One region of the Paenibacillus sp. Y859 genome, then DNA from elsewhere that is predicted to be linked to it. Evidence: predicted binding sites of a transcription regulator. Region 1 holds the regulator's gene; each other region holds the start of a gene.

Region 1 (10,488 bases):
GCCCAGTGAAACGCGTGTCAGATGTGATTGATATTTTTGCAAAGGTCAATGAAGTGATTCCATCAAAACTATTGTTAGTTGGAGAAGGTCCGGATCTGCCCAAAATTCAATGTATGATTAAAGAATTGGGGTTAACTGACAGGGTTCATTTCCTCGGTAAACAAGATGAGATTGCACATGTTATTTCACTTGCGGATGTGCTGCTTCTACCATCTTCCAAGGAAAGTTTCGGTCTGGTGGCATTAGAAGCGATGGCCTGTGGTGTACCTACGGTAGGTTCTGAAGCGGGTGGCATACCTGAACTCGTCATCCATGGTGAGACGGGGTTCCTTGCTCCTATTGGTGAGGTCGCTGAAATGGCTGATTTTACGATTCAGCTATTATCTGATGCTGCTTTAGGTGAAAGATTCAGAAAGGCATGTTTGCAACGTGCAAGGGAAGATTTCTGTGATACATTGATTACGAAGAAATATGAAGAAATTTATTATCGTGTTCTGGGACGGGAGATTCCAAATACAGAATGTTTGAATGAGGTGTATGGATAGTTGTCATTGGTGAAATGGAATCATGCGGAGACGGGAATGGCGGAACAAAGTGAAATCCTTCTGCAATTGTTACTGGAACATGGGTTCGAAGCCTATTGGGTAGGAGGCTGTGTGAGGGATGAATTAATGGGTCGTCCTATTCATGATATGGATCTGACAACGTCGGCGACTCCAGAAGAAGTGATGGCGTTATTCGATCACACCATTCCTACAGGTATTCAGCATGGTACAGTTACGGTGATGATGAAGGGCTATCCATTTGAAGTGACTACGTATCGGGTAGAAGGGACGTATATCAATCACCGACGTCCTGATGCGGTTACCTTTGTGGAAGATATTAATGAGGATTTGAAGCGTCGTGACTTCACGATGAATGCTATCGCAAGGGCTGTAGATGGTACATACATTGATCCATTCGGTGGTCAAGAAGATACTCAGAAAGAAATCATCCGTGCTGTTGGAGATCCACTCGAACGTTTCGATGAGGATGCTCTGCGGATGGTTCGTTGTGTCCGATTTGCATCTGTATTCGAATATTCGATCGCAAAGGGTACATGGAAGGGCTTATTATCTAAGCGCAGTAATTTACAATACATAGCGTTGGAACGAATTCGAGTTGAGATGGAAAAGATCATGCGTGGTGAGAATCCCCTAAGAGGGCTCGAACTCTTAAGTCGCAGTCTTTTATTAGAATTCGCTAAAGTACCTATATTATGCTCAAGATTTGATCGGGAGTTACTCTTGGGTCTGCATGTATTAAGTTCAGAGGCATTAAGTGTTAGATGGGGGCTACTTCTTTATGCTGGAAATTTCACTTCTAGCGAAGCAGGGGCAAATTTAAGGAAATGGACATTTAGCAACCAGGAGAAGGATGATATTTGCAGACTGCTTCGGTTAGATGAACAAGTAAGGGCAGAATATGTAGCACGGGATGGTGCGGAGTCTGATGAAACACGAAGACTATCATGGATTAGGCTCGTCCTTTCATTCGGAGTAGCGACTGCTGATGGCTGGTTGATGATGCAACAGGTACTTCCGGAGCACAGACGGATTATTTCTGTACAAGTCTTGGAAATGCTTACAACGTGGAGAAGTCAAATGAGAGTTCACCATCTCAAAGAATTGAATGTAAGTGGTGTTGAAATCATACAGGCATTGGAGCGGAAGGCAGGTCCGTGGCTGAGCGAGATGCTTCAACATTTATTGTTGGTTGTGGCAGCAGGGATCGTCGAGAACGATAAAGATAGTCTAATTGTTGAAATGAAACGGGTGAGTACAAATCATGAATGATATATCTTTATTGAGTATATTACTTCAGAATCCTGACGAATTTATGTCAGGCGAAGAAATAAGCAGAAGATTGTCGATCAGTCGGACGGCGGTATGGAAGCAAATTAATAAGCTAAGAAGCCTAGGGTACGAATTCGAGGCAGTATCGAATAAAGGGTATCGTATTCTAGTTAAACCAGATTTGCTTGATGTATTGACGTTAAAGAACGCATTGAAGACAAAGATGATGGGTGCGGATATAGAAATCGTAGAAACGACGGTCTCTACGCAAGAGGAAGCGCGAAAGAGAGCAGAGCAGGGTGCTGCTGAAGGGACGCTTATCATTGCAGAAGAACAGACAGGTGGAAAAGGTAGATTGGGGCGTAAGTGGTTCTCACCGAAAGGTAAAGGGATCTACATGAGCCTTATTCTTCGTCCACAACAGTCTTTGAAGTTTACGTCTCAACTTACTCTTCTTACAGGCGTAGCTGTCTGTCGAGCAATCAGAAGGACGACAGGAATCAATGTTGGACTCAAGTGGCCCAATGATATTCTTTTCAATAAACGCAAAATATGTGGTATTTTATTGGAATCGGTCGTTGAGGATGAGCTTGTACGTTATTGTATTGCTGGGATCGGTATAAGTGTGAATGTAGATGTAGAAGAATACCCAGAAGAATTGCGGGATATTGCAACATCTTTAAAAATAGAGAGTGGAAGTCCAGTGGATCGCATCGGATTGATTGCTGAAGTTATGGAAGAATTCGAAACGCTGTATACGCTATACCAACAGGAGGGCTTCAAGCCTATCTCCTTATTGTGGGAAGCATTATCGATTAGCAATCAACAAGAGGTTATAGTAAACACACATCATGGAATACGTGAAGGTGTTGCTGTTGGTCTAGATCCCAGTGGCGCATTGCTTGTGGATATGGGAATGGGTGAGATCATGCCAATTATTTCTGGTGATGTCAAACTTAAATAGTGAAATTTGAGATTGTTTTTGTTATACTAATTTCTAGGCGGTATCGAATGAAGTCGAACTGCACTTGTACTGAATACTTAAGTTCAATTGGAAGCTTAATGAATATTGTGAGTGCGTTGGATTCTGCTCTGAGCCGGAAGGACCGAGACAGAAGGGACGATCGAAAGTGACTCTTTTTTGACTATCGGACCTTTTTAGTGGAAATACTAAAAGGTTTTTTTGTTGTCTTTAGAATGAAAGGAGTGCATGAATATGTCAACTAAATCAATGCTAAATATTGTGAAAATGAAAAAAATGAAAGAGGAAGGAATTCCTCTAAGTATGGTTACTGCATACGATTATCCTACGGCTAAGTTAGCTGAGGAAGCGAATGTAGACATCCTTCTAGTAGGAGATTCACTTGGGAATGTCGTACTGGGATATAACTCCACAATCCCTGTAACTTTGGAGGATATGGTGTATCATACCCGTTCGGTTGCTAGAGGTGCCGAGAACACATTTATCGTAGCTGACATGCCTTTTATGACATATCACGGAAGTATAGATGAGACTTTACGCGGTGTGAGAAAGCTTATGCAGGAGGGGCATGCCCAAGCTGTAAAACTCGAGGGCGGTTTGGAAATATGCTCAACTGTAGAGACTATTGTGAAATCGGGCGTGCCTGTTTTAGGTCATATTGGTCTTACACCGCAATCAGTGAACCAAATTGGTGGCTATCGGATACAGGGTAAAGATGCTAAGGATGCTCAGCGATTGATAGATGAAGCTAAAGCTTTAGAAGCAGCAGGAGCTTTTGGAATCGTGTTGGAACTAGTAACGGAACAAGTGGCAGAAGCTATTTCAAAGGAATTAACCATTCCGACGATTGGAATTGGAGCGGGCCGTTATTGTGATGGACAAGTACTGGTGTTTCATGATGTTTTCCAATATGCATCTCCCTACATGAATAAACGATTTGTCAAAACTTATGGAGATATAGGATCTTTAATTCGTGAAGGGTTAGGGAATTATGTGAAAGAAGTAAAGGAACGTTCCTTCCCGTCTTCCGAGCATGTATTCTTGGCGGATGATCATGTATTGGATTCCCTTTATGGAAATGGAACGACAAAGGGAGATAAGTCATGAAAGTGATCAGAAGTATTATTGAATTAAGACAAGCGCTTAAGCAATATAAAGTGGATCACATGGGGGACAGCAGAGTTGGATTAGTTCCAACGATGGGTTATCTTCATGATGGACATGCTAGCCTAATGACCCGTGCTCGTGAGATGAGTGATGTGGTCGTTGTAAGTATTTTTGTGAATCCAATTCAATTTGGACCTGGGGAAGATTATGAGACATATCCTCGAAATGAAGAGCGAGATTTAGCTTTGGCGGAACGCCAAGGTGTAGATATTGTATTTATCCCTACGGTGGATGAAATGTATCCTCGACCAACAAAGACGAAGATTATCGTATCTGAGCTAACGGAGTTACTGTGTGGAGCATCGCGTCCAGGACATTTCGACGGTGTGACGACAGTTGTAAGTAAACTGATGAATATTGTCCAGCCTGATCTCGCATTTTTCGGGATGAAAGACGCACAGCAAATCGCTGTACTTCAGCAAATGGTCCGGGATCTGAACATAGATGTGGAAATCGTACCGTGTCCTATTGTCCGCGAGAAAGATGGACTTGCACTCAGTTCAAGGAATGTGTACCTAAGTCCAGAGGAGCGTAAACAGGCATTGGTGCTTTCTCGTTCTCTTCATGAGGTAAAGGGCGAGTTCGATTGTAGGAAGCTCGTAACGATCTCTCAGATCCGCGAGAAGCTTACATCGATGATTGTTGCCTCTCCGCTGGCTGTGATAGATTATGTTCAAGTGCTGACTTTTCCTGAATTGATTCCTTTACAAGATGACGAATTGATTTCAGACGTTCGTGATCAAGTGATGATGGCTGTAGCTGTGAAGTTCGGTACAACCCGATTAATTGATAATATATTGTTCATACCAAAGGAGGCTGGTTCTCTTGTTTAGACATATGATGAAGTCCAAGATCCATCGAGCAACAGTAACGGAAGCGAATTTAAATTATGTAGGCAGTATTACGATAGATGAGAATTTGATGGAAGCGGCAGATTTACTTGAGAATGAAAAAGTTCAAATTGTAAATAACAATAATGGCGCTCGTCTAGAAACGTATGTTATTCCTGGTTCACGGGGTAGTGGCGTTATTTGTCTAAATGGAGCAGCGGCACGGTTAGTTTCTCCAGGAGATACAGTGATTATTATTTCATATGCCATCATCTCTCAGGAAGAATTAAGTTCACACAAACCTACTGTTGTTTTTGTCGATGCGAACAATAAACCTGTTCAGTTGATGGATAAAGAAGTTCATGGAACGATTATGTAACAAGGCTTAATCGACATAAGATGCAATGTATGGTATCAGCGCATGAAAAGCGTCTCATCTACAAAAAATGATATTAGTGCGTGTTCAAAAAGTTAGATTTTCAGCACCGAGAAGATTGAATGAAGATAGGGAGTGAGGAGCGGAGCGTAGGCAGTACCTACGTGAGCACCGGAAAGACCGGCTGAATTCAAGGTTCGATGTCGAATACGCTCCTTGCTAACCTTCGTGATCAAAAGATGACTTTTTGAACAACCTCTATTTGTTAGATCGCACTAATATCATGATTGTTAAAGGTGGGATGCAGATTATGTTTCAACATGTATTCGCTGAAATGAACGACATGTTAGAGGAGATTGTCAAGCGTTATCCAACAGCGCAAGAAACGCAGAAGCAGCTTATGATCCAAAGATGGAACATGCTTAAAGCGATGAGTGATGGGATTATTGAGGAATGGCTTTCCTTTGAAGACAAGATGGGTATCTTTCGGGAATATACGTTGTTACCGCCCATTTTTCCTTTAGGTACTACACCTGAAATGGAGACAGAGTCTTTTGTGAGAGGACAAGGTTACTTCCAATTAATGATGTATCGTCAATCTATACAGCAATTTTCCGTAATTATATCGGATGTTCCCGACAGTTTGCTTGCAAGAACGTATATAGCGATGGCGCATCTTCACTTAGATGAGACGACGGAAGCGCTCAAGCAATTCCAATGGATCCTCCCCATAACTGAACATAAGAGGCTAAAAGCAATGATCTATAACGCAATTGGTTGTATACAGTTTAAACATTCAGACACGGTGAAAGCACAGGAGTACTTCAGATTGGCATTGCAAAATGATCCTACACTAGCCGATCCAATCGTGAATTTAAGAGTGTGCAGCGACAATTGTGGCCAACTCCAATATGGAAGTCAACTCATATCATTGAACTAACGGGAAGACGATAATAAGGCGATGCCTGCAAAGCGTGAGCTACGAGGCGTCGTCTTTTTTTTGCACCACATATAATGAATAAAATGAGAACTTCTGTTATGCTGTAAAAGAGACTGGATTGAAAGGGAATAATAGAACATGAAATTTGCTGTACTGGATTTTGAAACTACGGGTAACCAACCCGGTGATGAGATCATTCAAGTGGGACTTGCCATTATTGAGGAAGATCAATCGATATCCCGCGTATACGGATCTTTCGTTAATCCGGGTATCCCCATTCCTCCTTTTATTAGTAAATTAACTGGAATATCCAATAGTGACGTTGAGAATGCTCCTTCCTTAGAAGAAATGATGATGGAGTTAGTTCCCTTATTAGATGACGTTGTTCTGGTAGGTCATAATATCGCATTCGATTTCAATTTCTTGCAAAATTCACTTGATCGATGTGGTTATTTGCCATACGCGGGAAGACTGCTTGACACTATCGATTTTCTGAAAATATGCTTTCCGTCATTAACGACTTATCAATTAGGGCTTGTATCCTTGCAATTCGGTATTCAGCATGACCGGCCCCATCAAGCGGATAGTGACGCACTGGCTACTGCACATGTACTGTTGAAATGTTTGGATGAATTGGTCAGTCTTCCACTAATCACTTTACAGCGCCTGAGTGAGCTATTTACAGATGAGGACAGTGATTTAGCCTGGTATTTCGACGCGTTATGTAGGGAGAAAGAGAAGGAGCCTGCACAGGATCTGGAAAGTCATACATTTTATCGTCAATTGGCTTTGGCAGTTGAGGATTGGACGGACATATCAACACCACGAGATGATGCAGATGATAACCCTCTGAAGAACATTGAATTTCCACAGTATCTTGAGCAGATTGAGGAACGACTCCGCTCAATTATGCCACAGTATGAAGCCCGCGAATCTCAAAGTATGATGTTCACTGAGGTTATGAATGCACTAGAGCAAGAGAAGCATCTCCTTATTGAAGCGGGAACAGGAACAGGGAAATCTCTAGGGTACTTAATACCTGCTATTTATCAGAGTGTAAAGCGCGAACAGAAAGTTATGGTAAGCACGCATACGATCAACCTCCAGGAGCAGTTGCGAGAGCGAGATATACCACTATTGACTCAAGTTGTTCCTTTCCCATTTAAAGCGGCAATTTTCAAGGGGAGACAACATTATTTGTGTTTGAGAAAATTTGAACATAAAATAAATAGAAGAGACTTTACGAATCCTAAAGAGGATTTGATCTTAGCTGCGCAAATGATGGTATGGTTAACGCAGACTGAGACAGGTGATGATGAGGAACTGAATCTAGGAGCCCGTGGTGGGGACTTCTGGGAGACGGTGTCTAGTGACACGGATTCTTGCTTGGGACGCGCTTGTCCATGGTTTCGTAAATGCTATTATCATCGTGCTAAACATGAAGCGGGTGTAGCGGACGTTGTGATTACCAATCATTCGAAGCTATTCTCAGATGTAAAGGCAGGACATCAGCTATTGCCTGCTTACGAATATTTAGTTATAGATGAGGCGCATCATTTAGAAGAAGTCGCTGGTAAACACCTAGGCCTTCATATAAGGTATTTCAATGTGATCCACACGTTATCACGACTTTACAAAGATAACCGAAACGGTCAATTTCCTGTTCTACGACAACAGCTACAATCTTCAAGCGATGAGAAGGCCGCCGACTGGGCACTATTGACTGATCGTATGAGTAGTGATTTAGTTGATGTGAAGGAACATTGGGATAGACTAAGCGATATGTTATTTGCTCTGCTTCCTGAACGAAGTGATGCTGCTCCAGGGGATACGGGGCAGTTCGTCCTACGTTTGCAGCCTGCGAAGAAACCGAAGGATTGGGAAGTGCTGCAAGAGATAGAGAATCAGATCTATGTAACGCTGGGCGAAGTGATTCGTAGTTCGGATAAAATGATCAATGAAATCAGAGAAAATCTAGAGGATTTTAATTTTGAAAGTTTGCTCACGGACATCAGTGGCCTTGTGAAAGATTTAGCTTCCCAGCGTGAAGGCTTACATTTCTTTGTATCACTTAACGATGCAGGAAATGTATACTGGATGGAGGCTAACGGTCACTATCGGAGTAAATCCCTACAGATGTATGCGGTTCCTGTAGATGTAAGTCAGCAGCTAAAGGAAGTATTCTTTGATAAAAAGAAAAGTATTATTCTAACTTCAGCTACGTTGTCAATCGACAAATCCTTTCAGTATATGACTGAAAACTTGGGGCTTCAGGAAGCTTCGGATCAAGATCGACTGGTAACTGTGCAATTGCCGTCTCCTTTTCGCTATCGTGATCAGGCATTGCTGATTATCCCGCGTGATTTCCCAAGTGTGAAGGGAAGTATAGGCGACGCGCTCTTCGTCGAAACACTTGTTAAATCACTGGCTGAAACAGCTATCGTTACACAAGGTCGAATGTTAGTATTATTCACTTCATACCGTATGCTTCGGCAAGTGTATGAGCCTTTAAGTAAAGCACTCTCCTCTACGGATATTGCGGTACTAGGACAAGGTGTGGATAATGGAAGCCGAAGTAAGTTGATCCGCCGTTTCCAGGATAGTAGTGCCTCGGTACTTCTAGGAACAAACAGCTTCTGGGAAGGGGTAGATATTCCAGGAGAAGCACTGACTTGCTTAGCTATTGTTCGACTTCCTTTTCAGCCTCCTAATCATCCACTTGTAGAGGCGAAGAGTGAACTTTTACAGCAACAAAAGAAAAATCCTTTCATGAAGCTTTCAGTACCTCAAGCAGTTATTCGTTTCAAACAAGGATTTGGACGATTAGTGCGTACGGCGAGTGACCGAGGAATCGTTATTGTATATGATACACGGGTGATTGAATCTTATTATGGGAAGTACTTCCTATATTCACTACCTGGTCCTAAGATGGAGCATATGTCAACGGATCAAATGGTTCCAAGAATTTCGGAATGGTTACAAGACGGACACCGTCCTTGATCAATGTATTAGCTATTCATTAGGAGGAGCAAATATGAAATCTGATAAAATTTCAGAAGCTGTTGTACGCAGATTACCTATTTATTTGCGTTATCTGACAGAACTTCAAAGACGGGAAGTAGCTACAGTCTCTTCACAGGAATTAGGTCAAAAGCTAGACTTGAATCCTGCGCAAATTCGTAAGGATCTTGCTTATTTTGGCGATTTTGGTAGAAAAGGCATTGGGTATGACGTAGCTTATTTAATTGAAAAAATACGACATATTCTTAATTTGGATCAACAGATCAATGTTGTTCTAGTAGGTGCCGGTAATCTAGGCCACGCTTTATCCAATTATAATGCTTACTTGAAAGAGAATTTAAAGATTGTCGCCGTATTTGATGCATATCCAACGAAGATTGGAACGCGTATTAATACAATAGAAGTTCAACCTATGGATGAACTTTTCGATACAATTAAGAAGCATAATATTCGCATTGGAATCATTACCGTTCCTGAGCAAGAAGCTCAGGATGTTGCCGATAAATTGATTGAAGCAGGAATTGGAGCTATATTGAATTTCGCTCCAACGATATTAAAGGCCCCGGCGGATGTTCGTATTCATGCAGCTGATTTCACTACGGATATGCTTAGCCTTGCTTATTATTTGGTTAATGGAAAGGGAGATTCAGACGAAAATGAACAACAAAATTCAGAAGTGGATCATTAAGAATGGTACGTTCGCTGTTCTGAACAATGAACAACCTGTATTGAAGGGGTATATGCTCATAGAGGATGATTTGATCACGTATATTGGTGAAGACAAGCCGGTAGTTGATGAAGATATTCCAGAGGTGGATGGTAGCCATTTGTTGTTCTTACCAGGTCTTGTCAACACACATGGACATGCTGCTATGTCATTGCTTAGAGGCTATGGCGATGATCTTGCGCTACAAGTATGGTTACAGGAGAAAATGTGGCCAATGGAAGAGAAATTCACCCCTGAAGATGTCTACTGGGGAGCTTCCTTATCTGTGTTAGAAATGCTTAAGGGTGGTACAACGACTTTTCTAGATATGTATGATCACATGGATCAGGTAGCTAAAGTAGTTCAGGAATCTGGAATTCGCGGCGTCCTAACTAGAGGTGTTATTGGATTATGTTCTGCGGAAGTCCAACAACATAAGCTTCAGGAAGCGATCTCTTTTGCAAAAAATTGGCACGGACAAGCAGAGGGTAGAATTACGACGATGATGTCGCCACATGCTCCTTATACATGCCCGCCAGATTACTTCGAGAAGTTTGTACAGGCTGCACATGATCTCGATCTGCCGATGCATACACATATGTCGGAGACGCTAAGTGAAGTAGCACAGAAC
Region 2 (10,488 bases), 240 kb from region 1:
AATAAAGAAATTGGTAATAAGTACATTATCGTTCCTTATTTATCTGAAGAAGAACGCCAATGGGATGATGTATTCGCAAAACTTAAGATTATTGGTGAGAAGTGTAAAGAACAAGATATGGTTCTTCTGTATCATAATCATGATTTCGAATTCACGGAGTCTTATGGTGAGAAGACTGTATTTGATGCAATGTATGAAGCAGTGCCAGCAACTTTGCTTCAAGTTGAAATGGATACATGCTGGGTGCACTTTGCAGGATTTGATGCTATAGAGTATATTCATAAATATGCGGATAGATTACCGCTTGTCCACTGGAAAGATGTAAAGAGACAAGAGGATGGCTCTCCACTAACCGTTGAATTTGGACAAGGTGAAGTCAATCTAGCTGCCATTGCTGAAGCTGCTGATCAAGTAGGAGCAGAATGGATTATAGTAGAACAAGATTTCTGTCTGAATCCACCTCTTGAGTGTATTGCTACAAGTATGAATTGGATAAAACACAACATGAAAGATGGAGGAATCTTACATGTCTAAAACATTGAAGATTGGAATTATCGGTTGTGGAGGAATTGCTACAGGTAAACATTTACCGAGTCTTGCGAAACAATCCAATGCAGAATTGGTAGCTTTTTGTGACATCGTTCAAGAACGTGCAGACAAAGCGGCAGAGAAATACGGTGTTGAGGGTGCCAAAGTGTATACTGATTTCCGTGAGTTACTTAAGGATGAAAGTATCGATGTTATTCACGTATGTACACCGAACGATTCTCATGCTGAGATCACGGTTGAATCTCTTGAATCTGGCAAACATGTTATGTGTGAAAAGCCAATGGCCAAAACAGCCGCACAAGCAAGAGAAATGCTAGAAGCTGCAAAGCGTACAGGTAAAAAGCTTACGATTGGATATCAGAATAGATTCCGTGATGATAGTCAACATTTGAAGCAATTGTGTGAGAATGGTGAGCTAGGTGAAGTATACTATGGTAAGGCATTGGCAACTCGCCGTCGTGCTGTTCCAACTTGGGGTGTATTCCTTGATGAAGAGAAGCAAGGTGGGGGTCCGCTTATCGATATCGGTACGCATGCACTTGATTTGACATTATGGTTGATGGATAATTACAAACCGAAAAGTGTTATGGGATCGACTTTCCACAAGCTTGGACATCGTGAGAATGCAGCGAATGCTTTTGGACCATGGGATCCTAAAGAATTCAAAGTAGAAGATTCTGCCTTCGGTTTCATTACGATGGAGAATGGAGCTACTATCGTACTTGAATCCAGCTGGGCTCTGAATGTACGTGATTTCAGCGAAGCGAAGACGATACTTGCGGGTACTGAAGGCGGAGCAGATATGAAGGATGGTCTGACTATTAATGGTGAGAACTTAAGTCGTCTATATGAGACAAAAGTAGATTTGGGCGCTGGTGGCGTTGCGTTCTACTCTGGAGAAACGGAATCTGATTCAGATCGTGAAGCAAGATTATGGTTGCAAGCGGTTATTGATGATACAGAACCTGTCGTTACACCTGAACAAGCACTGGTCGTAACTGAAATTTTAGAAGCGATCTACGAATCTGCTAAGACAGGTAAAGCTGTATATTTTGAATAAATTCTAAAAAGTCTATACTATTAGGAAGTATGAATGAGAATAAGGGGGAGTAACAATGAAATTAGGAGTATTTATGGTGTTGTTCGGTGGTCGTAAGTTAGAGGATGCGTTAGACTATGTAGCTTCAAAGGGTCTGAAGGCTGTTGAAATTGGAACGGGTGGAAATCCAGGGAAGACACATTGTAACCCAGCGGATCTTCTGAACAATGAGACAGAACTTAAGAATTTCAAAAGAGCAGTAGAATCACGTGGACTTACGATCAGTGCGCTTAGCTGTCATGGTAATCCGCTTCATCCACAGAAGCATCTAGCGAAGGCGGATCACGATGATTTCGTGAATTCGGTTCTACTTGCTGAGAAGCTTGAAATACCTGTAGTGAATACTTTCTCTGGATGCCCTGGTGACCACGAGGATGCTAAATATCCGAACTGGCCGGTTGCGCCTTGGCCGAATGATTTTCAAGAGATATTGAAATGGCAATGGGAGAATAAGGTTATTCCTTATTGGACTGAACAAGCTAAATTTGCTAAAGATCATCATGTAAAAATCGGACTTGAGCTTCATGGAGGATTCTCCGTGCATACACCAGCTACTCTTCTTCGTCTGCGTGAAGCAGCGGGTGAGACGATTGGTGCTAACCTAGATCCAAGTCATATGTGGTGGCAAGGTATTGATCCAGTACAGGCTATACACATTCTAGGTCGTGAAGGAGCGATTCATCATTTCCATGCGAAGGATACGGTGATTGATCCAATTAATGTGAATAAACATGGTCTTACGGATATGCAATCCTATGAGAAAATGCTTGATCGTGCTTGGCAGTTCCGTAGCGTAGGTTATGGTCATGACATCAAAACATGGGCTGATATCATGAGCGCGTTGCGTTTAGTTGGTTATGATTATGTCGTAAGTATTGAACATGAAGATGGTCTGATGTCCGTTGAGGAAGGCTTCTCTAAGGCAGTTCAGAATCTTCAACAAGTTCTCATTGAAGAGCCGCTTGGCGATATGTGGTGGGTATAGAAATACTTTGCACTCTGAGAGTAAATGGAGAACGGCTACCGAAAGGTAGTCGTTTTTTATATAAGAACTAGAGAAATAAAGTTGAAAATAGACGGAGTATACTGTGAAAATTCCAATTGAATGTTTTAAAAAAATGATGAATGTGGTAAAATGAAATATACTTACTAAACGAAAGCTTTCTGATGATATGATTAAGTTATTTACCAGATATTAAAGTATATTTACAAAGAGGTGAAGGGGTCATGGAGATTGATCATATACAGATGTGTCCGCGATTTGAAACGGCTTTCTCTTTTTTGGGCAAGCGTTGGAATGGGTTAATCATTCAGGGACTGATGAGTGGACCGAAGAGATTTAAAGATATTTCTAATTTAATTCCTTCCATGAGTGATAAAATGTTATCAGAACGAATGAAGGACTTGGAATTAGAAGGAATACTTATTCGTCATGTGTATCCGGAAACGCCGGTGCGTATTGAGTATGAATTAACGGATAAAGGCAGAGGGTTAAAGCCTGTTATGGATCAGATCCAATCTTGGGCAGAGAGTTGGATCGATTAAGCGAAACGAAAAATCGAGTAGAAGTATCGACTTTGAAACCTCATTCATTAATTGAAATGAGGTTTTTTTTAATTTCCCTCGTGATTACAATCACAACCCTGCTGTCCTCCTAGGTATAGCCTGAATAGGTAAGACTTGAAAAGATACCTAGGAGGAATGAATCATGTCGGTTGAAGCTCTTGTTTTCAGCGCTGATCATATCGTAAGTGATATTGTTATAAAGTTTCCAAAGGCTAGTGATTATTTCCGCGCTCATAAAATTGACTTCTGTTGTGGTGGTAAGCGCCCACTTATGGATGCCGTTCAGGAAAGAGGTCTGGACATTGATCAAGTAGTAGAGGAGTTAAATCAATTAGTTGCTAAGCACCCAGGTCTAGACGGTGATAAGGATGGTATGAAGAATTTCGTAGAAATGGACTCTCCATCATTGATTGATTACATTGTAAGAAAACATCATGATTACTTACGTGAAGAACTTCCTGAAATATATAAGAATGTTACGAGAGTTAACCGAGTTCATGGCAATCATGATCTACATTTGGAACAATTATACGTTCTGTATACAAGATTAAAAGATGAGTTGCTTGAGCATACAGCGGATGAAGAAGAACGATTCTTCCCACGAATGGTTGCTCTAGAACAACAATTTGAAGAGTCTACAAGTAAAGAACTTCAAGATTCAATTGCGCAATTAGAAGATGAGCATGACCAAGCTGGCGATATTTTAAAAGAGATCAGGGAAATCACGAATGATTTCATACCTCCAGCTCACGCGTGTACTACATATCGTATCACGTATGAAAGACTAGCAGAGCTAGAGCGTATGACATTTGAACATGTGCATTTGGAGAACAATATTTTATTTCCACGTTTTCAAGCTTAATGGATAGTGAAAAAGGATAGAGATTGAGAATCCAAATCTATCCTTTTTCGCTGTTTCTGTTGATGTCAATGAAATTGACGTTAAAAACAGATGGATATAGTTAAAAATGTGAACATATATGTGATAATATTCACATTATATGTGAATCAAATCACAATCTATATTTATTAAGATGTTAAACTTATATTATAAGGTAAGGAACAGAAGGAGGGTTTCCAAACATGCAACAAAAGAAAAAAGACAAACTATTGGTGATTGGGAATGGAATGGCAGGCATAAGTACAGTTGAACAAATATTAAAACTTAGTGATTCATTTGATATTACGGTATTTGGTAGTGAACCACATCCTAACTATAACCGAATCATGCTGTCCTACGTACTGGAAGGTAGCAAGACGGTCGATGATATTGTATTGAATGATTGGAACTGGTATTCAGATAATCAAATTACACTGCACACGACAACGACGGTGACACATATTGATCCGACAAATAAGCTAGTGACTACGGACAATGGTATGACGGAGACGTATGATAAGATCATCATCGCGACAGGATCGAATCCTTTTATATTACCGATTCCTGGGAGTGATAAAGATGGAGTTATCGGTTTCAGAGATATTAATGACTGTAACCAAATGATGGATGCTGCTCAGAAGTATAAGAAGGCCGCTGTCATCGGTGGCGGGCTTTTAGGTCTAGAGGCGGCAAAAGGGCTAGTGAATCTAGGGATGGATGTAACGGTTGTCCATTTAATGGAAGATATTATGGAGCGCCAATTAGATCGTAGTGCCTCTTCAATGTTGCAGGCAGAATTGGAACGTCAAGGGATAAAATTTGCTATGGGCAAACAAACCTCAGAGCTAATTGGAGAAGAACGAGTAAGTGGATTGCGTTTCAGTGATGGAAGTATTTTGGATGCTGATCTTGTTGTGATGGCGGTAGGTATTAAACCGAACATAGCGCTTGCCATAGCTAGTGATATGGAAGTAGGACGAGGTATTGTTGTAGATGACTACATGCGTACTTCATTAGAAGATGTGTATTCCGTCGGTGAGTGTACGGAACATCGGGGAGTGTGTTACGGACTCGTAGCGCCTTTATTTGAACAAGGACATGTATTGGCTAAGCATATATGTGGAGTTGCCACATCTCCTTATGAAGGTTCTATTGTCGCGACGAAGCTTAAAATATCTGGTGTCGATGTGTTCTCTGCAGGTGAGTTTGTTGAAGGACCTGAACATACCGTGATTTCTACTAAAGATGAGTGGAAAAGAACCTATAAGAAAATCCTTCTGCGTGACAATGTCATTGTCGGAGCTGTGCTGTTCGGTGATGTAACAGAGTCTGCAAATTTACAAAAATTGATTAAGCAACAATCTGAAATGACGGATGATATTTATAGTACGATCATGGGAACTGGATGCAGTGGGGGCGGCGCTAATAAGCAATCATCGATAGAGACAATGGCAGATGATGAGATTGTGTGCGGATGTAATGGCGTTACTAAAAAGGCGATTGTCGATGTAATTACAGATCAAGGCTTAACGACGGTAGATGAAATTAAAGCTTGTACGGGAGCTACTCGTTCATGCGGAGGATGTAAGCCCGTTGTTGAACAAATTTTACAGTATGTTCTAGGGGACGGATTCAAGACAGCTACGAAAGAAGGTATTTGTGATTGTACGACACTCAATAGGGATGAAATAGTTGCAGAGATTACCACTAAAGGATTATCCACAACTCGTGAGGTCATGAATGTACTTGGTTGGAGTAATCAAGAGGGATGTTCCAAGTGCCGCCCAGCAATCAATTACTACTTGAACATGTTAAATCCTGAGACTCATGAAGATGAGAAAGAATCGCGCTTTGTTAACGAACGAATGAATGCGAATATTCAAAAAGATGGAACGTATACGGTCGTTCCTCGGATGTATGGTGGTGTAACGACACCAGAGGCACTCAAGAAAATTGCGGATGTTTCTTTGAAGTATGATGTTAAGGTTGTTAAAGTTACGGGTGGGCAGCGGCTGGATCTCATTGGCGTAAAGAAGGAAGACCTGCCAAAAGTATGGGAAGAACTTGATATGCCTTCCGGTTATGCATATGCTAAATCGTTACGTACGGTCAAAACATGTGTCGGTTCCCAATTCTGTCGATTTGGAACACAAGATTCTATGGCTATGGGAGAACTATTAGAACGTAAATTCGAACGCCTGGATTTACCTGCGAAATTTAAATACGCTGTGAATGGTTGTCCGCGAAACTGTGCGGAAGCTTGTACGAAAGACATCGGTATTGTAGGTAATGATGGAGGATGGGAAGTCTTTATCGGAGGTAATGGCGGGATCAAGCCGCGGATTGCCGACAGCTTCTGTAAAGTGAAGACAGATGCAGAACTGATTGAAATTTGTGGAGCTATTATGCAATACTATCGGGAAACGGGTAATTATCTAGAAAGAACTTCCGAATGGGTAGAGCGGATCGGTCTTGAGCAGATTCAATCTGTTATATTGGACAATGAGGATAATCGTAAGGAACTTGTTAAACGAATTGAAATTGCTCTACAACAAGTGGAAGATCCATGGAAAAAGATGCTTAATGATGACAAAACACGTACAGCATTATTTGAAGATCATACAACGGCAACAGCTGTTAAATAATGATGTGACCAGAGGTTGTGCAAAACTCGCACTGTAAGTGTTATTTAGAGAGGAGATTACTCGAATGGAAATGACAACGAATTATTATTCTGTAGGTTCGCTTGATGAGTGCTTGGTGCAACTAGGCCGAGTTGTTATTATTGAAGATCAGGAGATCGCTATATTCCGTACAACGGACGGGAATGTATATGCTGTAGCGAACAAGTCACCACACCCAAAGGGAGGCCCATTGGCCGAGGGGATTGTATCCGGACATTATATTTATGATCCTTTGTATGACTGGAAAATTGATTTGATTACCGGTAAGGTGCAAGCGCCAGATACAGGACAAGTTGCGACGTATCCTGTTATTGTGAAGAATGGAGAAATTCAAATCGGATTATAATGATGATGGATTACAAATCCAAATAGACAAGGTATAGTAATCCATCACATTGATGTCGCTTATACTCATTGAAGAGGTGATCCACCTGTATACACAAAGTGTAGAAACCATCGTAGAGGCAGCTGTTAAGAGAAAAGAAAAAATGAATGAAAGTCTAATACGATACATGATAGCTGCTGTATTAGCAGGTGCCTATATAGGGATTGGGATTATTCTAATCTTCTCACTAGGTGCACCCTTAGCTGCAATCAACTCTGCCTTTCAACCGCTCGTTATGGGAGCTGCTTTCGGGATTGCACTTACATTAGTTATATTTGCTGGTGCAGAGTTATTTACGGGAAATAATATGTTCTTTGTGGTAAGTACACTGGCAGGTAAGACTACTATTAGGGATACGCTTAAGAACTGGACTATCGTATTTATAGGGAATTTATTAGGTGCTATTGTGCTGAGTTTACTAGTTCTAGGTGCAGGGTTATTCAAGGACATCCCTGCGGAGCACTTACTCTTTGCGGCAACCGCAAAAAAGATGAATCTGCCTGTTATGGAATTGTTCTTTAGGGGGATTCTTTGTAACTGGTTAGTATGCTTGGCGATCTGGATGGCAATGCGTGCAAAAGAAGAAGTTGCGAAATTAATACTCATCTGGTGGTGCCTATTTGCCTTTATTGCGAGTGGATTTGAGCATAGTGTCGCTAATATGACGCTGCTCAGTCTGGCGACTTTACTACCCAATCACCCAGAGACTATTTCAATTGCGGGCTGGTTGCATAATATGATCCCTGTTACATTAGGGAATATTGTAGGTGGAGGTCTGTTCGTAGGTACGGCATACTGGTTTATTTCACCTGTACGGAGTAAAAAGAAATAAGGTTTTTTGACAAAAAGACGACAGCCATCGAGAACTGGCTTGTCGTCTTTTTGTCATGAAGAAGGACGCCGTTAGGCGTCCTTGAAATCGTATTGTATTCCTATATCCGGCAAATTTCAGCCGGGCAAAGCTCACAGTGGCAGATCTCTTGTAGCATAGTAAGATTCTTAATAACGATCAGTCCGCCATCATATTCTACAGCATCTTTTTTACGTAAATCGCTAAGCATCCGATTGACACTTTCACGAGTGGCGCCGATCATGTTGGATAAATCGGTATGGGTCACTTTTTTGTTAATGAGTATATTGTTTCCTTGCTTCTCACCATACGTGTTACCAAGTCGAATTAAAGTGGAGCAAAGGGCACCTGGCTTACCATACAACATCAAATCACGAAATTTAGTCTGTGTTAGACGATGATGGATGCCCATCCATTTCATGAAATCAATAGAGAATTCAGAATGCTGACAGATCAACATTTCCAAATCTTTATGTTCAATGACACCAACTTCACTTTCTTCGAGCACTTCAGCATTAAAGCTATGTTTGGTGCTGAAGAATAGATCGGCTTGACCTACCAAATCTCCTGTCTGATACATATATAGTATAAGTTCTTTACCTTCGTCTGTAGATTTGGTCAACTTAATCCGACCACGCTTGATGTAATAAAGTTTATCTGACAAGTCACCCTCCCAAAAAAGATGTGATCCCTCAGGAATAATGCGATCCTTCATAGCGACTAGTAGATGATTAAAATTGGATTCAGAAAAACAGCTTGTATTTCCACGGGCTTCGATAACATTGATATATGCAGTCATAGTCTTAACCCCTTATCCTAAATTTTCTGTTAAATTTAAACTAATTATACCCTTAAAAATCACATTTGTGGGGGAATAAATACCCTTAATAGTGGCGAATTATAAAACTTTGTGATAAATTTCACTTTTAAGTGAGGTTAATAAGGAGAAATATTGATAAAGTCTGCAAAATGGGTAAAAACGGACATAATAGAAATGTAAGCGCTATGAAAAATAATTATATGATTGTGAAATATTTCACTACTAATTTTCAAAGAGCTATGATATGATGAAATCAAGAAAGAGATAACCATATATTTACTGGGAGGATGAGATGAAATGGCAGTTAAAAATGAAGTTATCCAAGAGAAGATACAAGGGACGGCAGAGGGATATATTCAATCTCTAATTGACAAGGCAGATAAAGCACAAGCAGCGTTTATGAAGATGGATCAAGAACAAATTGATGGAATTGTTAAAGCAATGGCACTCGCTGGTTCAGACCAACATATGTACTTAGCCAAATTAGCAGTGGAAGAAACAGGCAGAGGTATTTATGAAGATAAGATCATTAAGAATATGTTCTCAACAGAGTACATTTATAACAGCATAAAGAATGATAAGACAGTAGGCGTGATCGAAGATAACCAATATGACAGCTTCCAAAAAATCGCTGAGCCTGTCGGTACAATAATGGGAATCACTCCTGTGACGAACCCAACTGCAACAACGATGTTTAAAGCGCTTATATCCATTAAGACTCGTAATCCAATTATATTCGGCTTCCACCCATCCGCACAAAAGTGCAGTAGTGAAGCAGCAAGAATATTACTAGAAGCAGCCGTGAAACAAGGTGCGCCTGCCGACTGTATCCAATGGATTGAAGAGCCAACGATGGATAAAACAAATATCCTTATGAATCACCCAGGTATTGCTCTTATTCTAGCAACAGGTGGTTCTGCAATGGTTAAGGCAGCTTATAGCTGTGGTAAGCCGGCGCTTGGTGTAGGACCTGGTAACGTTCCTTGCTTCATCGAGAAGAGTGCCGATATTGATCAAGCAGTTACAGACTTAATTCTTTCGAAATCATTCGATAATGGTATGATCTGTGCGTCTGAACAAGCTGTTATTATAGAAGAACCTATCTTCGATCAAGTAAAGAAAAAGATGATCGCAAATGGCTGTTACTTCCTAAATAAAGAAGAGGTTGCTAAGCTGACAGTCGGCGCTATGAACGTAGACAAATGTGCAGTCAACCCTGTTATTGTAGGTCAATCTGCAGTTAAGATTGCAGAACTGTCTGGTATTCAAGTTCCAGCTGGAACGAAGATCTTGGTAGCAGAAATTGAAGGCGTCGGTACGAAGTATCCATTGTCTGCTGAGAAATTAAGTCCTGTGTTAGCTTGTTATAAAGTGAAAAATGCCGAACAAGGTATTACTCGCGCAGCTGAAGTTGTTGAATTTGGTGGTATGGGTCACTCATCTGTTATTCACTCGAATAATGAAGAAGTTATCATGAAGTTCTCGGATCGTCTGCAAACAGGTCGGATTATTGTGAACTCTCCTTCGACCCACGGTGCCATTGGTGACCTCTATAATACCAATTTACCATCATTAACACTTGGTTGTGGATCTTATGGTCGTAACTCCGTTTCTACTAACGTAGGGGCAGCTAACTTAATTAATATAAAGAGGGT
Region 3 (10,488 bases), 230 kb from region 1:
ATTTCGATGGCTTGAAACTAAAATTCATGGATATTCGCAAACGGATTTACAAATATCCACGTCTTGGTCAAAAGGCTAAGTTTGTAGCTATACCAACAACGTCGGGTACGGGTTCAGAAGTGACTTCATTCGCAGTTATTACAGATAAGAATCAAGGCAATACTAAATATCCACTTGCGGATTATGAATTAACACCAGACGTAGCCATTATTGACCCAGAGTTTGTGTACTCGTTACCACGGGTAGCGGTAGCTGATACGGGTATGGACGTATTAACACATGCCATCGAAGCTTATGTATCCGTTATGGCTAGCGACTACACAGATGGGCTTGCGATTAAAGCGATCCAATTGGTGTTCCAATATCTTGAGAAGTCGGCATTGGAAGGTGATAAGCTGGCTCGTGAGAAAATGCATAATGCATCAACCCTTGCGGGGATGGCATTCGCCAATGCATTCTTAGGAATTAACCACAGCTTAGCGCATAAATGGGGTGGTAAATACCACACAGCTCACGGTCGTACGAATGCAATCCTGTTGCCACACGTCATTCGTTACAATGCCAAGAAACCAACGAAGTTCGCAGCATTCCCGAAATATTCACACTTTGTAGCTGACGAACGTTATGCTGAAATTGCACGCATCCTCGGATTGCCTGCACGTACGACTGAAGAAGGTATTAATAGCTTAATTAATGCTATTCGTAAAATGAACAAAACGCTGGGTATCGAGGAATCGTTCCAACAATTAGGGTTCGATCCTAAGGAATTTGAAGCTGGTGTTGAATACTTGGCAGATCGTGCCTTTGAAGACCAATGTACAACAGCCAATCCTAAGATGCCATTAGTTACAGAACTTGCAGATGTGTATAGAGATGCGTTCTACGGAAGATTCGAATAAAGCAGCATCAATAGCAAAAGAATAGCTAATAAGTATAATTGAATAAGTTTTAATTTAACGTGACAAATATCACCTCAAAAGTGATGTTTGTCACAGTTATTTACTAGTATTTAAAGTAAGCTAATGATAGATAAAGATTCTAGAATAATATTACTTATATTGGTTGTGAAAAAAATTACGTTCTAGGATCCAAGAGACCTGAGATACCTTCAAACTCATGATCTCTAACAGAAATATAAATATATAGATGGAGGGATTATTATGTCGGTTATTGAAAAAGAAATGAAGAAGGTACAGTCAGGTTGGAGAAGTTACAAAGAGGGGAAATGGTCTAGAAAGGTCGATGTGAATGACTTTATATTCAAAAACATTACACCTTATGCTGGTGATGAAACCTTCTTAGTTGGAGCAACGCAGAATACAACAGAACTGTGGAAAATTGTATCGGACTTAACGAAGCAAGAGAGAGATAACGGTGGTGTATTAGATGTTGATGTCAATACAGCGGCTACGATTGTCTCGCACCAACCAGGCTATTTAGACAAAGATAAGGAGCGAATTGTTGGTGTACAAACAGATGCTCCGTTCAAACGCTCTATTCAACCGCAAGGCGGCATTCGCATGATGATTGACGCTTGTGAAGCTTATGGATTCAAACTTTCCGAAGATATTATTAAAACATTTACTGATATCCGTAAAACTCACAACCAAGGTGTATTTGATGCTTATACATCAGACATGAGAGCGGCTCGTAAAGCCGGTATTATTACAGGACTTCCTGATGCTTACGGCCGTGGACGGATCATTGGTGATTATCGTCGCGTAGCACTGTATGGTATTAACTTCTTGGTTCAAGACAAGAAGCGTGAACTGAATGAATTAGAAGTTGATGTAATTGATGAAGTTGTTATTCGCCAACGTGAAGAGCTTTCAGAACAAATTCGTGCCCTTGCTGAATTGAAGAAGATGGCCGATATGCATGGGTTTGATATTTCTGAACCTGCTAAGACAGCTAAAGAAGCATTCCAATGGGTATATTTTGGATACTTGGCTGCAATTAAAGAACAAAATGGTGCTGCGATGTCCCTCGGACGCGTATCCTCATTCCTTGATATATATGTACAGCGTGATATAGCAGAAGGTACTTTGACGGAAGAACTAGCACAAGAATTGGTCGATCATTTCGTTATGAAGTTGCGTATCGTTAAATTCCTTCGCACACCAGACTATAATGAATTGTTCAGTGGAGATCCAACATGGGTCACAGAATCCATCGGAGGAATGTCTGTCAATGGACAGACTCGTGTAACGAAGAGCAGTTTCCGCTTCCTGCACACATTGTACAACTTAGGAGCAGCTCCTGAACCTAACTTAACAGTGTTATGGTCAGAACAACTTCCAGAAGCATTTAAGAAATATTGTGCTAAAGTATCTATTGAGACGAGTGCCATTCAATATGAGAACGATGATCTTATGCGTCCAATCTATGGCGATGACTACGGTATTGCTTGTTGTGTATCCGCAATGCGCATCGGTAAACAAATGCAATTCTTTGGTGCTCGCGCCAACCTTGCTAAATGTTTGTTGTATGCAATCAACGGCGGTGTAGATGAGAAATCTGGAGCGCAAGTTGGACCGGAATTCCCAGCAATTACTGGCGACGTTCTCACTTATGATGAAGTAATGAAACGTTTCAAGCCTATGATGCAATGGTTAGCTAAGCTATATATGAACTCTCTAAACGTTATTCACTTTATGCATGATAAATATGCTTACGAAAGAATTGAAATGGCTCTGCATGATCGTGATATTCTTCGTACAATGGCTTGTGGTATTGCGGGACTATCTGTTACAGCGGATTCACTTAGTGCGATCAAATTTGCTACAGTCAAACCAATTCGTAATGAGCAAGGGATCGCTGTTGACTTTATCATTGAAGGTGAATATCCTTGCTATGGTAATAATGACGATAATGTAGATAACATTGCTGTTGAATTAGTTGAGACGTTCATGGGTATGATTCGTCAGAACAAAGCTTACCGTGACGCGTTGCCAACACAATCAGTCTTGACGATTACTTCTAATGTAGTCTATGGTAAGAAAACAGGTACTACACCAGATGGACGTAAAGCAGGAGAACCATTCGCACCAGGTGCTAACCCTATGCACGGACGCGATAAGAAAGGTGCTTTGGCTTCGCTAAGCTCTGTTGCTAAGCTTCCATATGAAGATAGCTTGGATGGTATTTCTAACACATTCTCTATCGTACCGAAAGCATTGGGTAAAGAAGAAGACACACGCAAATCCAATCTTGTTGCAATGATGGACGGTTACTTTGGCAGCGGTGGGCACCATCTTAATGTCAACGTATTTAATCGTGAACAATTGATGGATGCGATGGAACATCCAGAGGAATATCCGCAATTGACGATTCGCGTCTCAGGATATGCAGTTAACTTCATTAAATTATCTCGTGAACAACAATTGGATGTTATCAATCGCACATTCCACGGTGCGATGTAATTAGTAATATACTTTTAAGACAGCGGATGCGGGAGGGGTGACTTCATATGATTAAAGGACATGTACACTCTCTGGAGACCTTCGGGACGGTTGACGGACCAGGTATCCGCTTTGTCCTATTTATGCAGGGTTGCCTGATGAAATGTCAATACTGTCATAACCCCGATACATGGGGGATGAATGAGGGCAAAGAAATGACTGTTGAAGAAGCTTTATCAGAGATTGAGCCGTATATCAGCTACTATCGTTCGTCTGGAGGCGGTCTTACGGTATCGGGAGGCGAGCCTAGCTTACAATCCCGTTTCGTTGCTGAATTATTTAAGGAAGTTAAGAGACGTTGGAATCTTCATACGACTTTAGATAGTAACGGATTTAATGATCCGGATAAAATTAAAGATTTACTGGATGTTACTGATTTGGTACTGTTAGATATCAAACACATGGATAATGAGAAACATATCAAGTTAACTGCTAGAAGTAATGAGAAGACGCTCAAAACGGCACAGTGGTTATCAGAACATGGTCATAAGATGTGGATACGCCATGTGTATGTTCCAGGTATTCATGAGCAAGAAGAGGATCTTCTCCATCTAGGTCAGTTTATTGGAACGCTAAATGGAGTAGATAAATTTGAGATTCTACCGTATCATCAGATGGGTGTCTACAAGTGGGAAGCCATGGGTAAAGAATATCCACTACAGGGTGTTCCTTCTCCTACGGAAGAAGAAGTTCAGCGTGCCTATCGTCTTATTGAAGAAGGTCGTAAGCAACTATATGTCGTAAATTAGTTTAATAGTGGGGGTGTCCCAGAAACCTTGAAACAGGGTTGAGGGGCATCCTCTTTTTCTTGAAATATAAGAAAGTATAAGTTTCACTTGAATCAATTTCATAATCGCCGATGCAGTTATATCGGGTTGCGTAATTATGAAATTGATTCTTGATACTCTATTCCGTATATTTCCGCTGAAACGGGTGCCGTCTTTGAAAAAGGACGGTATTGCCGTTTCTACTTGTGCAGCAGGGTAGATAATCTTTTGAAGAGGTTTGGAATGTGCGAGGTATTAAATAGTTGTATTTACATTGTTGCTTATTAGCAACCTTTTGTGTTAGATTGCGTCTATTACTAATGTGAGATAAGAATTAGAATTAGTCAGAAATAGGGAATAGGGGAGCATACTAATGAATTTCAAGAAGATTACCTTTTTAGCAATTTTTACAGTAACGCAAATTATGTTAGTTAGTCCAGTAAATGCAGAAAGTACCACTCCAGTAGAGCAAAGCGAAGCAGTTACTCAAGCGGTATATGGAACAGATACTGATGAGACTACACCTTCGAATATTTCCTCGGAAATCGAAACAGATGAAACACAAAGTGCTTCAGTTCATTCAAATGAATTAATCATGATGATAAACAGTGCTGAAATGTTTCAAGATGGCAAGACATATACAGCGAGTCGGCCTATGACGGTGAAGAAGGGTGTTTCTTATGTTGCTCTTCGTTCAATGGTAGATCGTATTGGTCTTAATCTTACGTATAACAGTACGACTAAAGAAACTATTATTATAAGTGGTGATAATGAATTACGATTCAAAACCGACAGTAATAAGTATACCGTGAATGGTGTTTCGAAAGAAATGAAAGGAGCGGCATATCAGGACAATAATATATTTATGGTTCCATTAACGTCTATTACACAAGCACTCAATATTCCTTATATCTATGATGGCGTACAAAAGAGGGTTGTTCTTAGTCTTGTAACAAAGCCGGCTGCTTCGTTTACGATCCAGCAAAAGGTGGTTGTTGCAGGAGAGACAACGGTGACTTATGTAACTTACGCATCATCGCCTAAAGGACTGCCTATCGTTGAGGAACGTTGGGAAGGGCGGGAAGATATCTTTCAGGAGATTGGAACTCACGAGGTAACTTATTCTGTGCGTGATAGTAACGGAGAATGGAGCGATCCATATTCATTGACAATCGTAGTCAAAGCCCCTAATTTACCACCTGTGGCTATGTTTACGACAGATAAAGATGAGTATAAAATGGGTGAACTCATTACAATAAAAGATCAAAGTACGGATGATGAGAATAATATTGTAAAAAGAGACTGGATGAACAAACAGATGGCCTTCTTTAAAGCGGGTCCAGTCAAGATTCAACTGAAGGTAACAGATGGATATGGTGCAGAAGGACATTACGAGAAAACAATTAATATTACGAATGAAAGCTTATACAGTGAGCCAGATTTCAATCAATTATTTATACCTATCGGAGGTCAATACAGATTTGATGGTGCCAATATACCTGCGATGAATCAGGTGCCGTATAGAGTGTCTTCAGAACCGGTAACGTTGCTACGTAGTAACAGCCCTGAAACAGTCTATTCCGAAGGTGTGGTTTACCGTGAGACGTCAGAAGGAAAAGCGCGCTTTATGATTCATCACGTTAATGCTTTGGCCGTTGATGTGAAAATGTATGTCATAGCTACGAATAAGAATGAATTACCAGCAACGATTGATATTCTGGATTCTGGATTTGCTGGTCCGAATATATATGCAGCACTAGTAGGTAAGTTGTCGGTACAACGTTATTTCCAATCCATGCAAAATCCTTTAGTGAAAGAGTCCGTTTCGATTGCTCCGGGTGAAAGCAAAATTATTCTGAACGAACTAAATGCACTTAAAATGACTCCGACGCAAGTAATTTCATTATTAGCTGATGTGGCTAGTGATTCACCTATTGAATATACAGTCATCATGCTTGAAGCGAATAAAGATCCTTTTGTGAGTCTTCCGTACTTAATGGATCTTGAAAGAGATGTTCATACTCGTGGGACATATTCTGATTCAACACGTATTATTGAGTACGATGATGTAGTTGGTTTAACTCCTGCCCGTATTTCTTTGGGCGATAATAACGGAGATCCCAATCTGGTTGGTGTGGACCCTATGACAGGTGAGGTAGAGTCCAATCGGGGTAACTTTGGGGTTATGTATAAGATTAATATGAACCGAGTAGCTCCGAATACACTGATCACGTTTAATCCACGTGGGGGAGAATATTCGGGAATGATCTTGGTGAATGGGAATATCGTATCTGTTCCTGATGGCAGTGGGGTCGCAGGATCACTCATGACTCCTTATGACAATAGTGTCGTTTATCGCACAGGTGCACAAGAGCAACGCGTTGAGATTTGGTTCACAGCTGCTCCAGGTAGTAATTTGCCAGTGAATCTAGTGTTTTCACAAATGCCTGAACGAAAGTAATAATATATTTGTAGTAATCATAAGGGGCCTCGTAGAAGTATGAGGTCTCTTTATTTTTTCGTGAAGACGGAAAACGGTCGTAGCTAGCCATTGATCTCAAAAAAATCTCTTGAGAATCAAGAGGCGATTCTAATGGCTATAGCGGAATCAATCTGGTTGTTATTTGCTACAGAATTGACGCTGACATCATAATGTAGCATTATTAGAAGTAGTATATTGTAAGGATTGCCAGCAGTTGATGGAAGAGGATGGTAAGGTGGCTTCTGCGGGTATGAATGGAGATTGATATCAATGACTCTTGCTCGTAAAGTGATGAAGGGACCTATAGTCGTTTATCGTAAAGTGATCTCACCTTTGAAACCAGCGACATGTCGGTTCTATCCAACATGTTCTGCATACGCTCTTGAAGCTATAGAGGTACATGGTGCGGCTAAGGGAACTTGGCTTGCGATGAAGAGGATAGCAAGATGTCATCCTTTTCATCCTGGTGGCGTTGACCTAGTACCCCAGCGGAAAGATAAGGCTGGGGAAGGGACAACTTGACAAATAACGATGCACTTAAGTATATTAGACAATATATGTTGATTTCTGAGGAACGGATAAGTATGAGAAGTACACTTAACACAGAGAGCTGGGGAATAAGCTGCAAACCAGTATAAGTGAATCTCAGAATATGGTCCGGGAGGAATTATCTTCGAGCAGTAAGGTATCTGAGGATATGTTACGTAAGGGGATGACGTGTTCCAGCGTTAATGGACAGTTCTCGTTTCTATATAACGGGACTGATGAAGCCTACTACCTGTAAAGGTATAGGGAATTTGGGTGGTAACACGTGAGATAACTCTCGTCCCATATAGGGATGGGAGTTTTTTGGTGATTTTAGGTTCTACGAATCAAGATCCATGAACGACTAATCTGAAGGGAATGATCGTAAATGACTGAGAAGAAAACATTTTATTTAACGACTCCTATTTATTATCCGAGCGATAAGCTACATATTGGGCACGCATATACTACTGTAGCGGGGGATGCATTGGTTCGCTATAAGAAGCTTCGTGGCTATGATGTTCGTTATTTGACTGGTACAGACGAGCACGGGCAGAAGATCGAGCGTAAAGCGGCAGAAGCAGGCAAAACACCTCAACAATTCGTAGATGATATCGTAGCTGGAATTAAGGAATTATGGGGAACGCTAGATATTTCAAATGATGATTTCATTCGTACGACAGAAGAACGGCATAAGAAGATCGTACAGGATGTATTTGAACGTCTACTGCAACAAGGTGATATTTATAAGGGGGAGTATGAAGGGTGGTATTGTACGCCAGATGAATCCTTTTTCCTAGAACGTCAGCTTGTCAATGGGAATTGTCCTGACTGCGGTAGAGCTGTGGAACGTGTGAAGGAAGAGAGCTATTTCTTCAAGATGAGTAAATACGTTGATCGGCTATTGAAGCATTATGAGGACCATCCTGATTTTATTCAGCCTGTATCACGTAAGAATGAGATGATTAATAACTTTATCAAGCCTGGTCTTGAAGATTTAGCTGTATCACGTACGACTTACGACTGGGGGATCAAAGTTAAAAGTGATCCTAAACATGTTATCTATGTCTGGATTGATGCCTTACTTAACTACATCACTGCCCTAGGATATGGCTCAGATAATACAGAGTTGTTTGACAAGTATTGGCCGGCAAATGTACACCTTATGAGTAAAGAAATTGTTCGTTTCCATACGATTTATTGGCCAATTATTCTAATGGCATTGGATCTACCGTTACCTAAGCAGGTGTTCGCTCACGGCTGGTTATTGATGAAAGATGGTAAAATGTCCAAATCGAAAGGAAACGTTGTAGACCCTGTGACGTTGATCAGTCGATATGGATTGGATCCTCTACGTTACTATTTATTGCGTGAAGTGCCTTTCGGTTCAGACGGAACATTCACACCTGAGAGCTTCGTGGAACGAGTCAATTCGGACCTGGCAAATGATTTGGGGAACCTCCTAAATCGTACGGTCGCTATGGTAGATAAATACTTTGATGGGATTGTACCGACATATCAAGCAGGCGTGACACCATTCGATCAAGCGGTGGAAGAAGCTGCAAAGGAAACTTATGATAAAGTGGAAGAGTCTATGGAAAACATGGAGTTCTCCGTTGCATTAACTGTCATTGGACAATTTGTAAGTCGGAGTAACAAATATATTGATGAAACGCAGCCATGGGTTCTTGCCAAAGATGATTCTAAATTAAATGAATTAGCATCGGTGATGACACATCTTGTCGAAAGTTTACGGATTGCATCCATTTTGTTACAGCCCTTCTTAACCCAAGCGCCGCATAAAATATGGGAGCAACTTGGATTACAGCAAGGAGAACTAACGACTTGGGATAGTGGTAAAATCTTCGGATTATTCCCAAGTGGAACGAAGTTAGTCAAAGGAGATCCAATATTCCCACGTTTAGATGTAGAGCAAGAAGTTGCCTATATTGCAGAGGCGATGTCTGGAGGAGTGAAGGCGGCAGAAGCAGCTGTGGCTGAGCGAGTAACGGATGAAGCACCGATCGAGCATAGTGAAGAAATCGGGATAGAGGACTTTGCCAAAGTTGAGCTTCGTGTTGCCCAAGTGATTGCGGCAGAACCGGTGAAAAAGGCTGATAAACTATTGAAACTTCAACTCGATCTTGGATTTGAGCAACGTCAGGTCGTATCTGGTATAGCTAAATTCTACACTCCTGAACAATTAGTAGGTCGCAAAGTGATTTGTGTTATTAATTTGAAGCCTGTCAAATTACGAGGAGAATTGTCGCAAGGTATGATTCTAGCGGCATCGCATGGAGATCAGTTGACCTTAGCAACCGTTCCAGATGAAATGCCAAATGGAGCCATTGTGAAATAAATAGGTTAGATGTTTATTGTTTATGTCATAAGTGAACGGTATCCTCTCGTGGGGATACCGTTTTATGTCATGTTTCTTCTGTTGACAATTGAATCTTACTACCTTTATAATCAGACAGTAATGATTACGATTAATAAAAGCGGAGCTGAAACTTAACTTGAAGAAGAATAGTATTAGGATGATCACATTCATTGTAGGTTTAATTCTTACGATGATGGTAACTGGATGTGGGAGTAGCTCCAACGGGACTATGGAAGAAGGTAAAGTGAATGTCGTGACTACATTTTATCCAATCTATGTATTTGCTCAAGCTATTGGTGGAGAGGATGCTCACGTCGTTAATTTAATTCCATTTGGTGTGGAACCTCATGATTGGACACCGAGAAGTCAAGAAATTATCAATACGTCGAAAGCTCAATTGTTTATGTATAATGGTGCTGGATTAGAAGGATGGGTTCCCGACTTTCTAAAAGGACTTAATAAAGATAGTAAAGTAAAGTCGGTGGAAGTGAGCAAAGGTATAAAGCTTATAGAATCCTCTGAGGACGATGGGCATGACCATGGCGACCATGACGAAGCAGAGGATGCAGAAGGGGTAGCACAGCATCATATCGACCCACATACGTGGGTGAGTCCAAAGTCTGCACTCATCATGGCTGAGAATATCAGGAATAGCTTCATCGAAGCTGATCCAAGTAATCAAACTCAATACGAACAAAGGTATCAAGGATTGAAGGATCAATTGCTAGAATTAGATCATAAATTCGAATCAGAATTAGCGAAACTAGCGAAGAAGGAAATTGTTGTTTCCCATCAAGCTTTCGGGTACTTGACGCGTGATTATGGATTAACGCAATATGCGATTATGGGACTTTCTCCTGATGCAGAACCTCG

The links. Region 1 encodes Rex, which represses fermentation and respiration genes when NADH is low (regulators of the CRP and FNR family bind a similar motif). Its sites were predicted from a motif close to TTGTGAAATATTTCACAA; they were not measured.
Region 2: adhE (bifunctional acetaldehyde-CoA/alcohol dehydrogenase) is a predicted target of Rex. The motif match lies at 9,038-9,055, and genes of this name have one in related genera.
Region 3: pflB (formate C-acetyltransferase) is a predicted target of Rex. The motif match lies at 1,063-1,080, and genes of this name have one in related genera.

Annotation. Positions count from the first base shown of each region.
Region 1 covers NZ_JBXCIZ010000002.1:649,966-660,453, forward strand. Annotated here, with positions in the region: gene bshA (N-acetyl-alpha-D-glucosaminyl L-malate synthase BshA) at 1-545, shown strand, start outside; gene AC1TO8_RS08155 (CCA tRNA nucleotidyltransferase) at 555-1,835, shown strand; gene AC1TO8_RS08160 (biotin--[acetyl-CoA-carboxylase] ligase) at 1,825-2,799, shown strand; gene panB (3-methyl-2-oxobutanoate hydroxymethyltransferase) at 3,052-3,924, shown strand; gene panC (pantoate--beta-alanine ligase) at 3,921-4,817, shown strand; gene panD (aspartate 1-decarboxylase) at 4,810-5,193, shown strand; gene AC1TO8_RS08180 (tetratricopeptide repeat protein) at 5,501-6,130, shown strand; gene dinG (ATP-dependent DNA helicase DinG) at 6,269-9,130, shown strand; gene AC1TO8_RS08190 (redox-sensing transcriptional repressor Rex) at 9,165-9,839, shown strand; gene AC1TO8_RS08195 (amidohydrolase) at 9,808-10,488, shown strand, end outside.
Region 2 covers NZ_JBXCIZ010000002.1:410,451-420,938, forward strand. Annotated here, with positions in the region: gene AC1TO8_RS06750 (sugar phosphate isomerase/epimerase family protein) at 1-534, shown strand, start outside; gene AC1TO8_RS06755 (Gfo/Idh/MocA family protein) at 527-1,609, shown strand; gene AC1TO8_RS06760 (sugar phosphate isomerase/epimerase family protein) at 1,665-2,633, shown strand; gene AC1TO8_RS06765 (winged helix-turn-helix transcriptional regulator) at 2,876-3,193, shown strand; gene ric (iron-sulfur cluster repair di-iron protein) at 3,357-4,076, shown strand; gene nirB (nitrite reductase large subunit NirB) at 4,298-6,739, shown strand; gene nirD (nitrite reductase small subunit NirD) at 6,804-7,124, shown strand; gene AC1TO8_RS06785 (formate/nitrite transporter family protein) at 7,210-7,995, shown strand; gene AC1TO8_RS06790 (Crp/Fnr family transcriptional regulator) at 8,096-8,812, opposite strand; gene adhE (bifunctional acetaldehyde-CoA/alcohol dehydrogenase) at 9,131-10,488, shown strand, end outside.
Region 3 covers NZ_JBXCIZ010000002.1:421,298-431,785, forward strand. Annotated here, with positions in the region: gene adhE (bifunctional acetaldehyde-CoA/alcohol dehydrogenase) at 1-899, shown strand, start outside; gene pflB (formate C-acetyltransferase) at 1,161-3,422, shown strand; gene pflA (pyruvate formate-lyase-activating protein) at 3,470-4,210, shown strand; gene AC1TO8_RS06810 (stalk domain-containing protein) at 4,602-6,689, shown strand; gene yidD (membrane protein insertion efficiency factor YidD) at 6,981-7,232, shown strand; gene metG (methionine--tRNA ligase) at 7,624-9,594, shown strand; gene AC1TO8_RS06825 (metal ABC transporter solute-binding protein, Zn/Mn family) at 9,773-10,488, shown strand, end outside.